2 linked regions of the Hoeflea algicola genome follow. The main gene of each other region encodes a partner of the protein of the gene in region 2 in a complex. Links are inferred from orthologs where the notes say so. Each region holds a gene or a part of one and is shown on either strand. Other genes may lie near its edges.

What was found. Proteins that work in one complex are often made in the same cells at the same time.
Region 1: the proteins of rpsG (region 2) and tig are in contact, whole or in part, in a crystal structure (PDB 3GTY), measured with the Thermotoga maritima proteins. The link is inferred for Hoeflea algicola from one-to-one orthologs. Residues at the interface, in WP_004081843.1 of Thermotoga maritima: Lys34, Lys52, Lys55, Glu59, Arg62, Gln63, Glu66, Asn67, Lys69, Val71, Arg95, Ala109, Lys110, Lys111, Gly112, Arg113, Pro114, Glu117, Glu121, Ile124, Ala125, Tyr127, Asn128, Asn129, Thr130, Gly131, Lys135, Asp139, Arg142, Met143; in WP_004081061.1 of Thermotoga maritima: Glu122, Val124, Val129, Leu130, Tyr133, Glu188, Gly259, Ile262, Tyr263, Glu266, Ser270, Glu273, Gln274, Glu277, Arg308, Gln311, Ile312, Ser315, Tyr316, Glu325, Arg329, Arg336, Leu363, Phe366, Trp367, Arg373, Leu377, Arg381, Leu384, Glu387.

The regions. Positions count from the first base shown.
Region 1 is NZ_JAOVZR010000001.1:967,990-970,905, reverse strand. What follows is about bases 1-2,857. They hold tig (trigger factor), read left to right. Parts: upstream 1-646; coding sequence 647-2,068; downstream 2,069-2,857. Other genes in these bases: OEG84_RS04840 (amidoligase family protein), read right to left, coding at 2,284-2,857; OEG84_RS04855 (GDYXXLXY domain-containing protein), read left to right, coding at 1-226. In the rest of the region: more of OEG84_RS04840, read right to left, coding at 2,858-2,916. UniProt on the Bacillus subtilis protein: Involved in protein export. Acts as a chaperone by maintaining the newly synthesized protein in an open conformation. Functions as a peptidyl-prolyl cis-trans isomerase.
Region 2 is NZ_JAOVZR010000001.1:494,993-502,388, forward strand. Bases 1,868-4,596 are described here. They hold rpsG (30S ribosomal protein S7), read left to right. Parts: upstream 1,868-2,861; coding sequence 2,862-3,332; downstream 3,333-4,596. Other genes in these bases: OEG84_RS02465 (GlsB/YeaQ/YmgE family stress response membrane protein), read left to right, coding at 1,868-1,946; rpsL (30S ribosomal protein S12), read left to right, coding at 2,422-2,793; fusA (elongation factor G), read left to right, coding at 3,362-4,596. Outside these bases: OEG84_RS02455 (DUF302 domain-containing protein), read right to left, coding at 364-828; OEG84_RS02460 (transcriptional regulator), read right to left, coding at 1,123-1,419; more of OEG84_RS02465, read left to right, coding at 1,692-1,867; more of fusA, read left to right, coding at 4,597-5,452; tuf (elongation factor Tu), read left to right, coding at 5,555-6,730; rpsJ (30S ribosomal protein S10), read left to right, coding at 6,802-7,110; rplC (50S ribosomal protein L3), read left to right, coding at 7,189-7,396.

The DNA.
Region 1 (2,916 bases), 470 kb from region 2 along the record:
AGTCATGTTGTCTGCGGATGCCGGCAATCAGATCAGCCAGGGTCAGTTTGCGCTCAAATTCGGAATCGAGCGCTACTACGTGCCGGAGGGAGAGGGGCTTGAGATCGAGAGTGCGCGCAATGCCGGACGGGCCACTGCCGCAATCCGGGTTTCCAAGCGTGGCGTAGCGCAGATTGCCCGACTGATGATCGATGGCGAGACACTGTATCAGGAGCCATTATATTGATAAGGTGCCGGGCGGTCAGGCTCCGCGCGGTCCATCGGGGCAAAAACCCTTGCCGGAAAGGCGATTTTCCCTTTGATCGCCGCCAAACGGGTGATATAGAGCGACCGCGTTCAGGGTCGCCCTCGCGCGAGCGTGGTTTTGCGGCCTTCTGAGCGGGTATGGTGAAATTGGTAGACACGCCAGATTTAGGTTCTGGTGCCGTAAGGCGTGGGAGTTCAAGTCTCTCTACCCGCACCAATTAAAGTCCGGTCTGGCCGCCTGAAGATGGCGCGTGACGACAGGGCTAGTGCAAAGTGGCATTCAGCCGGCCCTGCCGGCCCGGAGCCAAGGACGAATAATGCCACAAGCGACGCCGGAAAACCGGCCCAGTCGCGGGGCCAACCCGAACGGTCGCAGTCGCGAGGAAATGAAGGTTTGAACATGCAGGTTACCGAAACGCTTGCCGAAGGGCTGAAGCGCGAATTGAAGGTAGTTGTCCCGGTCAAGGACATGGAAGCGCAGCTCAACGAAAAGCTCGCCGAGGCCAAGGGCAAGATGAAGATCAACGGCTTTCGGCCGGGCAAGGTGCCGATCTCGCATCTCAAGAAGGTCTATGGCCGTTCGATCATGGCGCAGTTGGTCAACGAGATGATCCAGGAAAAGCCGGCTTCGATTCTGGCCGAGCGTGGCGAAAAGGCTGCAACGCAGCCGGAAATCTCCATGACCGAGGACGAAAAAGAAGCCGAAGAGATCCTCACTGGATCGGCGGACTTCGAATTCACCATGGCCTATGAAGTCATTCCCGCCTTCGACCTTGCCGACATTTCCGGCTTCAAGATCGTGCGCGAGGTTGTTGATGTTCCGGCCGAGGAAGTCGAGGAGCAGGTGCTTCGGGTTGCCGAAAACAGCCGTAGCTATGAGCCCAAGAAGGGCAAGGCTGCCGATGGCGACAAGGTGACGATCGATTACCTTGGCAAGGTCGACGGCGAACCTTTCGAAGGCGGCGCTGATCAGGACGCGGAACTGGTGATCGGTTCGAACCGATTCATTCCGGGTTTTGAAGAGCAGCTGGTCGGCCTCAAGGCTGGCGACGAGAAGGTGATCACGGTCACGTTCCCGGCCGAATACCAGGCCGCGCACCTTGCGGGCAAGGAAGCCACCTTCGACATCAAGGTCAAGGCAATTGCCGCACCGGGCGAGTTGGAAATCAACGACGAACTGGCCAAGACGCTGGGTCTTGATTCGGCTGACAAGTTGCGCGAGATCGTTCGTTCGCAGATCGAAAGTCAGTATGGCGAAGTTACCCGCCAGAAGCTGAAGCGGCAGATTCTCGATCAGCTCGACGAGACCCACAAGTTCGATTCGCCGTCGAAGCTGGTCGATGCCGAGTTCGAAAGCATCTGGCGTCAGATCAATCAGGAACTGAGTGATAACGGCAAGACCTTCGAAGACGAAGACACCACGGAAGAAGCTGCGCGCGAAGACTACCGCAAGCTCGCCGAACGCCGCGTTCGTCTGGGTCTGGTTCTGTCGAAGATCGGTGAAGAGGCCAACATTCAGGTCAGCGACGAGGAACTGCAGCGCTCGCTGTTCGAGCAGGTCCGGAAGTTCCCCGGCCAGGAAAAGGAAATCTACGAATATTTCCAGAAGACTCCTGGCGCCGTTGCTTCGCTGCGGGCTCCGATCTTTGAAGAAAAGACCATTGATCATATGCTCACCGTCATCGACGTGACGGACAAGAGCGTGACCAAGGAAGAGTTGATGGCTGACGACGAGGCCGAGGCCTCGGACAAGCCTGCGGCCAAGAAGAAGGCTCCGGCCAAGAAGAAAGCTGCCAAGAAAGACGATACAGCTGCCGAATAAGGCACTGTTCGATTAATTACAGAACGCCGGGGCATTGCTCCGGCGTCTTTGATTCCGGCCCGTTTGGGACGCCCATTTTGCGGTTAGGAGCAGCACCGGAGGACATTCGCGCAAGGAAGGGTAAGCAAGCCGCCCTTGTGAGCTGGGAATCTCTCGTCGGCGCTCTATGGCGCGCGCTGGCGGTACGTGCGTCTGACTTGGGACTTGCGGACTTGTCAGGAACTGAGAGTTGGCATTGGCTGGCTGGCGATCTTGCCAAGCCAGTGTTGCTTGGTTTCAGGCTCCAGCGGCAATCGCTCGACTAATTGACCAAGCGTGCTCGTCTTGATCTTGCGTGCGTCGATTCCAGGATCAAGGGCTGCGTGCAGCAGTCCCTCCAACAGCGCGGTTGACCTGATAACGTTGCCGACATCGAATTCGACGGGCAGGATCCGAACTTCAAATGTGTGCTTCTTATCCGTGGCATGGACCATGTTGATGATATTGAAATCGACATATTTTGTCAGTTTCAGCTGACCTAGCTGAAGACGGGCATCATCCCAGCTCAAACTTGCAAATTCGGGGGTTTCGATCAGATCCATCAATTCGGCGGGCCATTTGCCCAGGCGGGTGCAGTGGGGATTGGTTCCAAGCAGGGCTTTCAGCTGGTCGCCGAAGCGGTCGAAAATCAACACGAGCCTCGCGAAACTGGCGGTGGAGCACAGCGGGGCCGCATCAAAATGGACGTGCAATGCAGCCTCGGCAGGGATTGTGAATCCCATATCGGCGGCCGGACCAAGCAAGGCCGCAAGGCGCTCGTGGTGGTCAGAACTGATCGGCGGAGTGATGATTTCGCAGGGCCGCTCGCG
Region 2 (7,396 bases):
GCTGCAGACCCCGTCCTTCATCTCGGCGGCTTCGTTCCAGGAGACCACCAAGGTGCTTACCGAGGCTGCGGTCGCCGGCAAGGTCGATACGTTGCAGGGTCTGAAGGAGAACGTCATCGTCGGTCGTCTGGTGCCAGCAGGTACCGGCGGTACCATGACGCTGATCCGTCGCATCGCCACATCGCGCGACGATCTGATCATCGACGAACGTCGCAAGACTTCCGGCGCGGAAACGGCAGCGCCGATGCTGACCGACATGAACACCGAAGAGCCGTCGCCCGCCGAATAGGGCCGCAGTTCCGATCCAATAAAAAAGGCCGCCTTTCGGGGCGGCCTTTTTCGTTACGAACGCCTGAGAGCGAGCTATTTCGAAGCGACGTCGGTCAATTTCCCCAGCGCTCCGGCCATTACGTCGAAAGCCTTGTCCGCCCCTTCGACCTGGTGGCGTGCCTTGAGGGCGGCGGGATCGAGATAGCCGACCCGGGTCTGGCCCTGCTCATCCCAGATAAGGACGCGGTTCGGCAGGTCGATCCCGGCACGCGGTGAAGCCTGCAAGATCGGGGTGCCGATTTTCGGATTGCCGAACATGATGAGTGTCATGTCGGCGAGCTCCGCATCGATGCTCCTGGCGCCTGCGGCGTGATCCACGCGGGCAAATACCTTGGCACCGGCCTTTTCCACCGCGGCCACCAGTTTGTCGGCGGTCTGTTCCACCGATGCGTCGCTGTTCTTGATGATCCAGTCGTCTTCAGCGCGCACGGAACCGGCTGTCGCCATCAGCAACGTTGCTGCTGTAGCTGCGAATTTCAGATTTCTCGATAATGTCATGATTTTGCGTTTCCCTCGACTGTTGCATCTGCTGCTATCAACGGCCGGAAGCATCCACGGGTTCCCGTGGTGCGAACGAACGGTCGCCATGCTGTCGGGCTGGGCCATCGCATGCATGGCGCAGTGATCCGCTGATAGGGAAGACAAACACATTGTCGGACCGCGGCTAAATCACCTTTGCCGTGGTGCGCGCACAATATGGTGATTATCGGACCGCGGAATGGGGAAGGCGGTGTTGCGGGTCTTATGGACCTGGGACGGCAACCGCGTCACCACGCAAGTGCGGAAGGAGTGTCAGTCGAAAGCAATGACTGCGACTTCGCCTTCGAGCGCACCCTGATAAGCCGACGCATGCGGTTCTTCGTCGGGCATTCCGCCCATCAGGCCGATCTGGTTGAGGTCGGCCTCGGCAAATCCTTTGGCCGACAGCGCGTCGAGGCAATGTCGCACTGCGGTGTCTTCATCGGGCGCGACGATGAGCACGTGAAAAGGCCGTTTCTCGCCGCCTTTTTGCCGGTTCACCTGGCCAATGATGATGAAGACGGTTGCCGTGCCGCTGTCGTCGTTTTCATTGTCATTGTCAAACTTCATGGCACCATCCTTTCCGCATTGGAGTAGGGCCTGTTTGTCATGTTGCAGGCGCGAAGGCAACGCGACTGCCCAGGTTCGGCTGATATCCTCTGCACCAGCGCACAGACAACCTCTCTGTCACGCTTGCGGGCGGTTCGACTTCATGCTTCTCTGATTGAGCGAAGACCCCGGGCACCGCAGAGCCGCAAGGCTGGCGCCGGGGAAGGGCGCTTTGGCGGGAATGTGCCCATCCGCCGTGCGCCCCGGTGTATAGGGCACGGGAGGGATGAGAAATGGATATCGGTAGTCTTGTGGTTTTCCTGTTGATCGGCGCGGTCGCTGGTTGGCTTGCCGGCATCATCATGAAGGGCTTTGGTTTCGGGCTGATCGGCAATATCGTGGTCGGGATTGTCGGCGCCTTCATCGCCGGTCTGGTGCTGCCGATGGTCGGCATCGCTATTGGTGGCGGCATAATCGGGTCTATCATTCATGCCACCATCGGCGCGGTGATCCTGTTGTTTATCATCGGGCTCGTCAAACGCGCCTGAGCAATCACAGAATCGGTCCGGGCGACTCGATTCGCCGTTCCGGTCAGCAGTCCCGGGTTTGAGCGGTTGTTTCATCCGAGTCGGCTGCTGCGGTACTTGTAGCCAAGCAATAAAGGCCGGGATTGGGACTTGCAGGCACAATTATCTGTCTCAGTAACGCGCAGGCGGTCCTCTTGCGACGGCAAAAGACGATTTTCTTCGCCATGGCCTTGACGGAATGGGGGAAGTCAGTAGTTACCGGCCACTGAGATCGATGTGAGGCGCTTTTCTCCGGGACGACACGTCCTGGAACTTGTCTCAAACAAGGTTCCAAACTGCACTGCGAACTGACAATGCTGCACGCATGACGCTGACGATTGCGTCCTCTGCTTTTTGGGGTCCTCCGGCAAAACCGGATCGGCCCTTGTTTTGCGCATACTGTTTGCAGGCATGGTGGTCCGAAAGGGCGAAACATGAATTCTAAAGGGATGGTTACATGCCAACTGTAAACCAGCTGATCCGCAAGCCGCGCCAGGCGCCGGTAAAGCGCAACAAGGTTCCCGCGCTGGAGCAGAATCCGCAGAAGCGCGGCGTTTGCACCCGTGTGTATACCACGACCCCGAAAAAGCCGAACTCGGCGCTTCGTAAGGTTGCAAAGATTCGCCTGACAAACGGCTACGAAGTGATCGGTTACATTCCGGGTGAAGGTCATAACCTTCAGGAACACTCGGTTGTGATGATCCGCGGCGGCCGCGTAAAGGATTTGCCCGGCGTGCGTTACCACGTCATTCGCGGTGTTCTCGATACCCAGGGCGTCAAGAACCGCAAGCAGCGCCGCTCGAAGTACGGCGCCAAGCGTCCGAAGTAATTGTGTCGGCCAGTCGCGTCATTCCATGCGGCTGGCTGTTTCGACCCATCAGTTGAAAGACGAAAAGTATGTCACGACGTCACAGTGCAGAAAAGCGTGAGATCAACCCGGACCCGAAGTTCGGCGATCTGGTCATCACAAAGTTCATGAACGCCATCATGATGCACGGCAAGAAATCAGTTGCCGAGCAGATCGTCTATGGTGCGCTTGACCAGGTTGAGACCCGTTCCAAGTCGGAGCCGGTCACCCAGTTCCATACGGCGCTTGAAAATGTTGCGCCGCATGTGGAAGTGCGCTCCCGCCGGGTTGGTGGTGCTACCTACCAGGTGCCGGTTGATGTGCGTCCCGAGCGTCGTCAGGCGCTGGCCATTCGCTGGCTGATTGCTGCAGCGCGCAAGCGTAACGAGACCACCATGGTTGAGCGCCTGTCGGGCGAACTCATGGATGCCGCAAACAACCGCGGCAGTGCAGTCAAGAAGCGGGAAGATACCCACAAGATGGCTGATGCCAACCGCGCATTCTCGCATTATCGCTGGTAACAACGACCCGCATTCGAAAGGCATTCAAGATGGCGCGCGAATACGCAATCGAAGACTACCGAAATTTCGGCATTATGGCGCATATCGACGCCGGCAAGACCACGACCACCGAGCGGGTGCTGTTTTATACCGGCAAGTCGCACAAGATCGGTGAAGTTCATGACGGTGCTGCCACCATGGACTGGATGGAACAGGAGCAGGAGCGTGGTATTACCATTACCTCTGCTGCGACCACCACGTTCTGGAAGGGCCGCACCGGCAAGGTTTGCCACTTCAATATCATCGACACCCCTGGTCACGTCGACTTCACCATTGAAGTTGAGCGTTCGCTGCGTGTGCTCGACGGTGCCATCGCGCTGCTTGATGCCAATGCCGGTGTTGAGCCGCAGACCGAAACGGTCTGGCGTCAGGCTGACAAGTACAATGTTCCGCGGATGATCTTCTGCAACAAGATGGACAAGACCGGCGCCGATTTCTATCGTTCGGTGTCGATGGTCAAGTCGCGTCTTGGTGCGATCCCGGTTGTCATGCAGCTGCCGATTGGCGCTGAAACCGAATTCAAGGGTGTTGTCGATCTGATCGAGATGAATGCGCTGGTCTGGCGTGATGAATCGCTTGGCGCTCAGTGGGACATTGTTGAGATCCCTGAAGATCTCAAGGAAAAGGCCGTGGAATACCGCGAGCTGCTCATCGAAAATGCCGTGGAAGCCGACGAGGCTGCCATGGAGCGTTATCTCGAAGGAACGATGCCGGACAATGACGAATTGCGCGCACTGGTTCGCAAGGGCACCATCGCCGTTCAGTTCTTCCCGATGTTCTGCGGTTCGGCCTTCAAGAACAAGGGCGTTCAGCCGCTTCTCGACGCAGTTGTCGAATATCTGCCGAGCCCGATTGATGTTCCTGCCATCGAAGGCATCGACGTCAAGACCGAAGAAGAAACGACCCGGCCCGCTTCCGATGAAGCGCCGCTGTCGATGCTGGCCTTCAAGGTAATGAATGACCCCTTCGTCGGTTCGCTTACCTTCGCACGGATCTATTCCGGCAAGCTCGAGAAGGGCTCGTCGGTCATGAACACCGTCAAGGACAAGCGCGAGCGCGTCGGTCGCATGTTGCAGATGCACTCGAATTCCCGTGAGGACATCGAGGAAGCATTTGCCGGTGATATCGTTGCACTTGCCGGCCTCAAGGAAACCACCACGGGTGATACACTGTGTGATCCGCTCAAGCCGGTGATCCTCGAGCGTATGGAATTCCCTGAGCCGGTCATTCAGATCGCGATCGAGCCGAAGACCAAGGGCGACCAGGAAAAGATGGGCCTCGCGCTCAACCGTCTGGCTGCCGAAGATCCTTCGTTCCGCGTCAAGACCGACGAGGAATCGGGTCAGACCATCATTGCAGGCATGGGCGAATTGCATCTGGACATCCTCGTTGACCGTATGCGTCGCGAGTTCAAGGTCGAAGCCAACGTCGGTGCGCCGCAGGTTGCTTACCGTGAATCGATTACCAAGGCTTACGAAGCCGATTACACCCACAAGAAGCAGTCGGGTGGTTCGGGTCAGTTCGCACGGGTCAAAATCCGTTTCGAGCCGAACGACGAGACCGAAGAGTTCATCTTCGAATCCAAGGTCGTCGGTGGTTCGGTTCCCAAGGAATACATCCCGGGTGTCCAGAAGGGCATCAACAGCGTGATGAATTCCGGACCGCTTGCCGGCTTCCCGATGCTGGGTATCAAGGCAACCTTGATCGATGGCGCCTACCACGATGTGGACTCCAGTGTCCTCGCCTTCGAAATTGCCGGTCGCGCCTGCTTCCGCGAAAATTCGAAGTTCATGGGCCCGCAACTGCTCGAGCCAATCATGGCCGTTGAAGTTGTGACCCCTGAAGATTACGTCGGTGACGTGATTGGCGACTTGAACTCCCGCCGTGGTCAGATCCAGGGGCAGGAAATGCGCGGCATCGCCGTGGTCATTGACGCTCATGTGCCGCTGGCCAACATGTTCAAATACGTTGATACGCTGCGCTCGATGTCGCAAGGCCGCGCCCAGTACACGATGACGTTTGATCACTACGCGGCGGTTCCGTCGAATGTCTCCCAGGAGATCCAGGCGAAATACGCATAATTTGCCGGACTGCCGGGCCCGCGTCCCACGACGCCGGCCCGGACCGGAGACCGAAACTGTAAATTGCCCCGCAACGGGCTGAATGAGAATGGAGAGCCGACGATGGCAAAGGGTAAGTTCGAGCGCAATAAGCCGCATGTAAACATCGGCACGATCGGTCACGTTGACCACGGCAAGACGTCTTTGACGGCTGCGATCACCAAGTATTTCGGTGATTTCAAGGCCTATGACCAAATTGACGCGGCGCCGGAAGAAAAGGCGCGCGGCATCACCATTTCGACCGCCCACGTCGAATATGAAACCGAGGCCCGCCACTACGCCCACGTCGATTGCCCAGGCCACGCCGACTATGTGAAGAACATGATCACCGGTGCCGCGCAGATGGATGGCGGTATTCTGGTTGTGTCGGCTGCCGACGGCCCGATGCCCCAGACCCGCGAGCACATCCTGCTGGCCCGTCAGGTTGGCGTTCCGTCGCTGGTGGTGTTTTTGAACAAGGTCGACCAGGTTGACGACGAAGAGCTTCTTGAACTCGTCGAGATGGAAGTCCGTGAGTTGCTGTCATCCTACGACTTCCCGGGCGACGATATTCCGATCATCAAGGGCTCGGCGCTTGCCGCGCTCAATGATGGCGACAAGGCAATCGGCGAAGACGCCATCCGCGCGCTGATGGCCGCTGTTGACGAATACATCCCGACGCCTGAGCGTCCGATCGATCAGCCGTTCCTGATGCCGATCGAGGACGTGTTCTCGATCTCCGGCCGTGGCACGGTTGTCACCGGTCGCGTCGAGCGCGGCGTTGTCAAGGTTGGCGAGGAAATCGAGATCGTCGGTATCCGCGACACCCAGAAGACGGTCTGCACCGGCGTTGAAATGTTCCGCAAGCTGCTCGATCAGGGCCAGGCCGGCGACAACATCGGCGCATTGCTTCGCGGCGTTGGCCGTGAGGACGTCGAGCGTGGCCAGATCCTGTGCAAGCCGGGTTCGGTCAAGCCGCACACCAAGTTCAAGGCAGAAGCCTACATTCTGACCAAGGAAGAGGGTGGCCGTCATACGCCGTTCTTCACCAACTACCGTCCGCAGTTCTACTTCCGCACGACCGACGTGACGGGTGTTGTGACACTGCCGGAAGGCACCGAAATGGTGATGCCGGGCGACAACATCTCGGCTGACGTGACACTGATCGTGCCGATCGCGATGGAAGAGAAGCTTCGCTTCGCCATCCGCGAAGGCGGCCGCACCGTTGGTGCCGGCATCGTCGCTTCGATCATCGAGTAATAAACTGGGTCAGGTCGCGCGGTTCGGGCAAACCGGATCGCGCGGTCCTCACACAAGCAAGGACAATTCGAATGAACGGTCAGAACATCCGCATCCGCCTCAAGGCGTTTGACCACCGGATCCTTGATGCCTCCACGCGTGAAATCGTGTCGACGGCAAAGCGGACCGGCGCGAGCGTCCGCGGCCCGGTCCCGCTGCCGACCCGGATCGAAAAATTTACGGTCAACCGCTCGCCGCACATCGACAAGAAGAGCCGCGAGCAGTTCGAAATGCGCACCCACAAGCGCCTTCTCGATATTGTTGATCCGACCCCGCAGACCGTTGATGCGCTTATGAAGCTGGATCTCGCCGCGGGTGTTGATGTGGAAATCAAGCTTTAAGGCCCAGGGCCTTAAGGACAGGGAACGAGGCAGGTAGGGGCGAGGCCCCGACAGGCTCATCTCAAGAGGAATGAACCGATGCGTTCAGGTGTGATTGCACAAAAAGTGGGAATGACCCGGGTCTACAACGACGCCGGAGACCATATCCCCGTTACCGTCCTGCGGATGGAAAACTGCCAGGTGGTAGCCCAGCGTACGGAAGAGAAGAACGGCTATACCGCTGTTCAGCTCGGCGCTGGCGTCGCCAAGGTCAAGAATACGTCCAAGGCCATGCGCGGTAACTTCG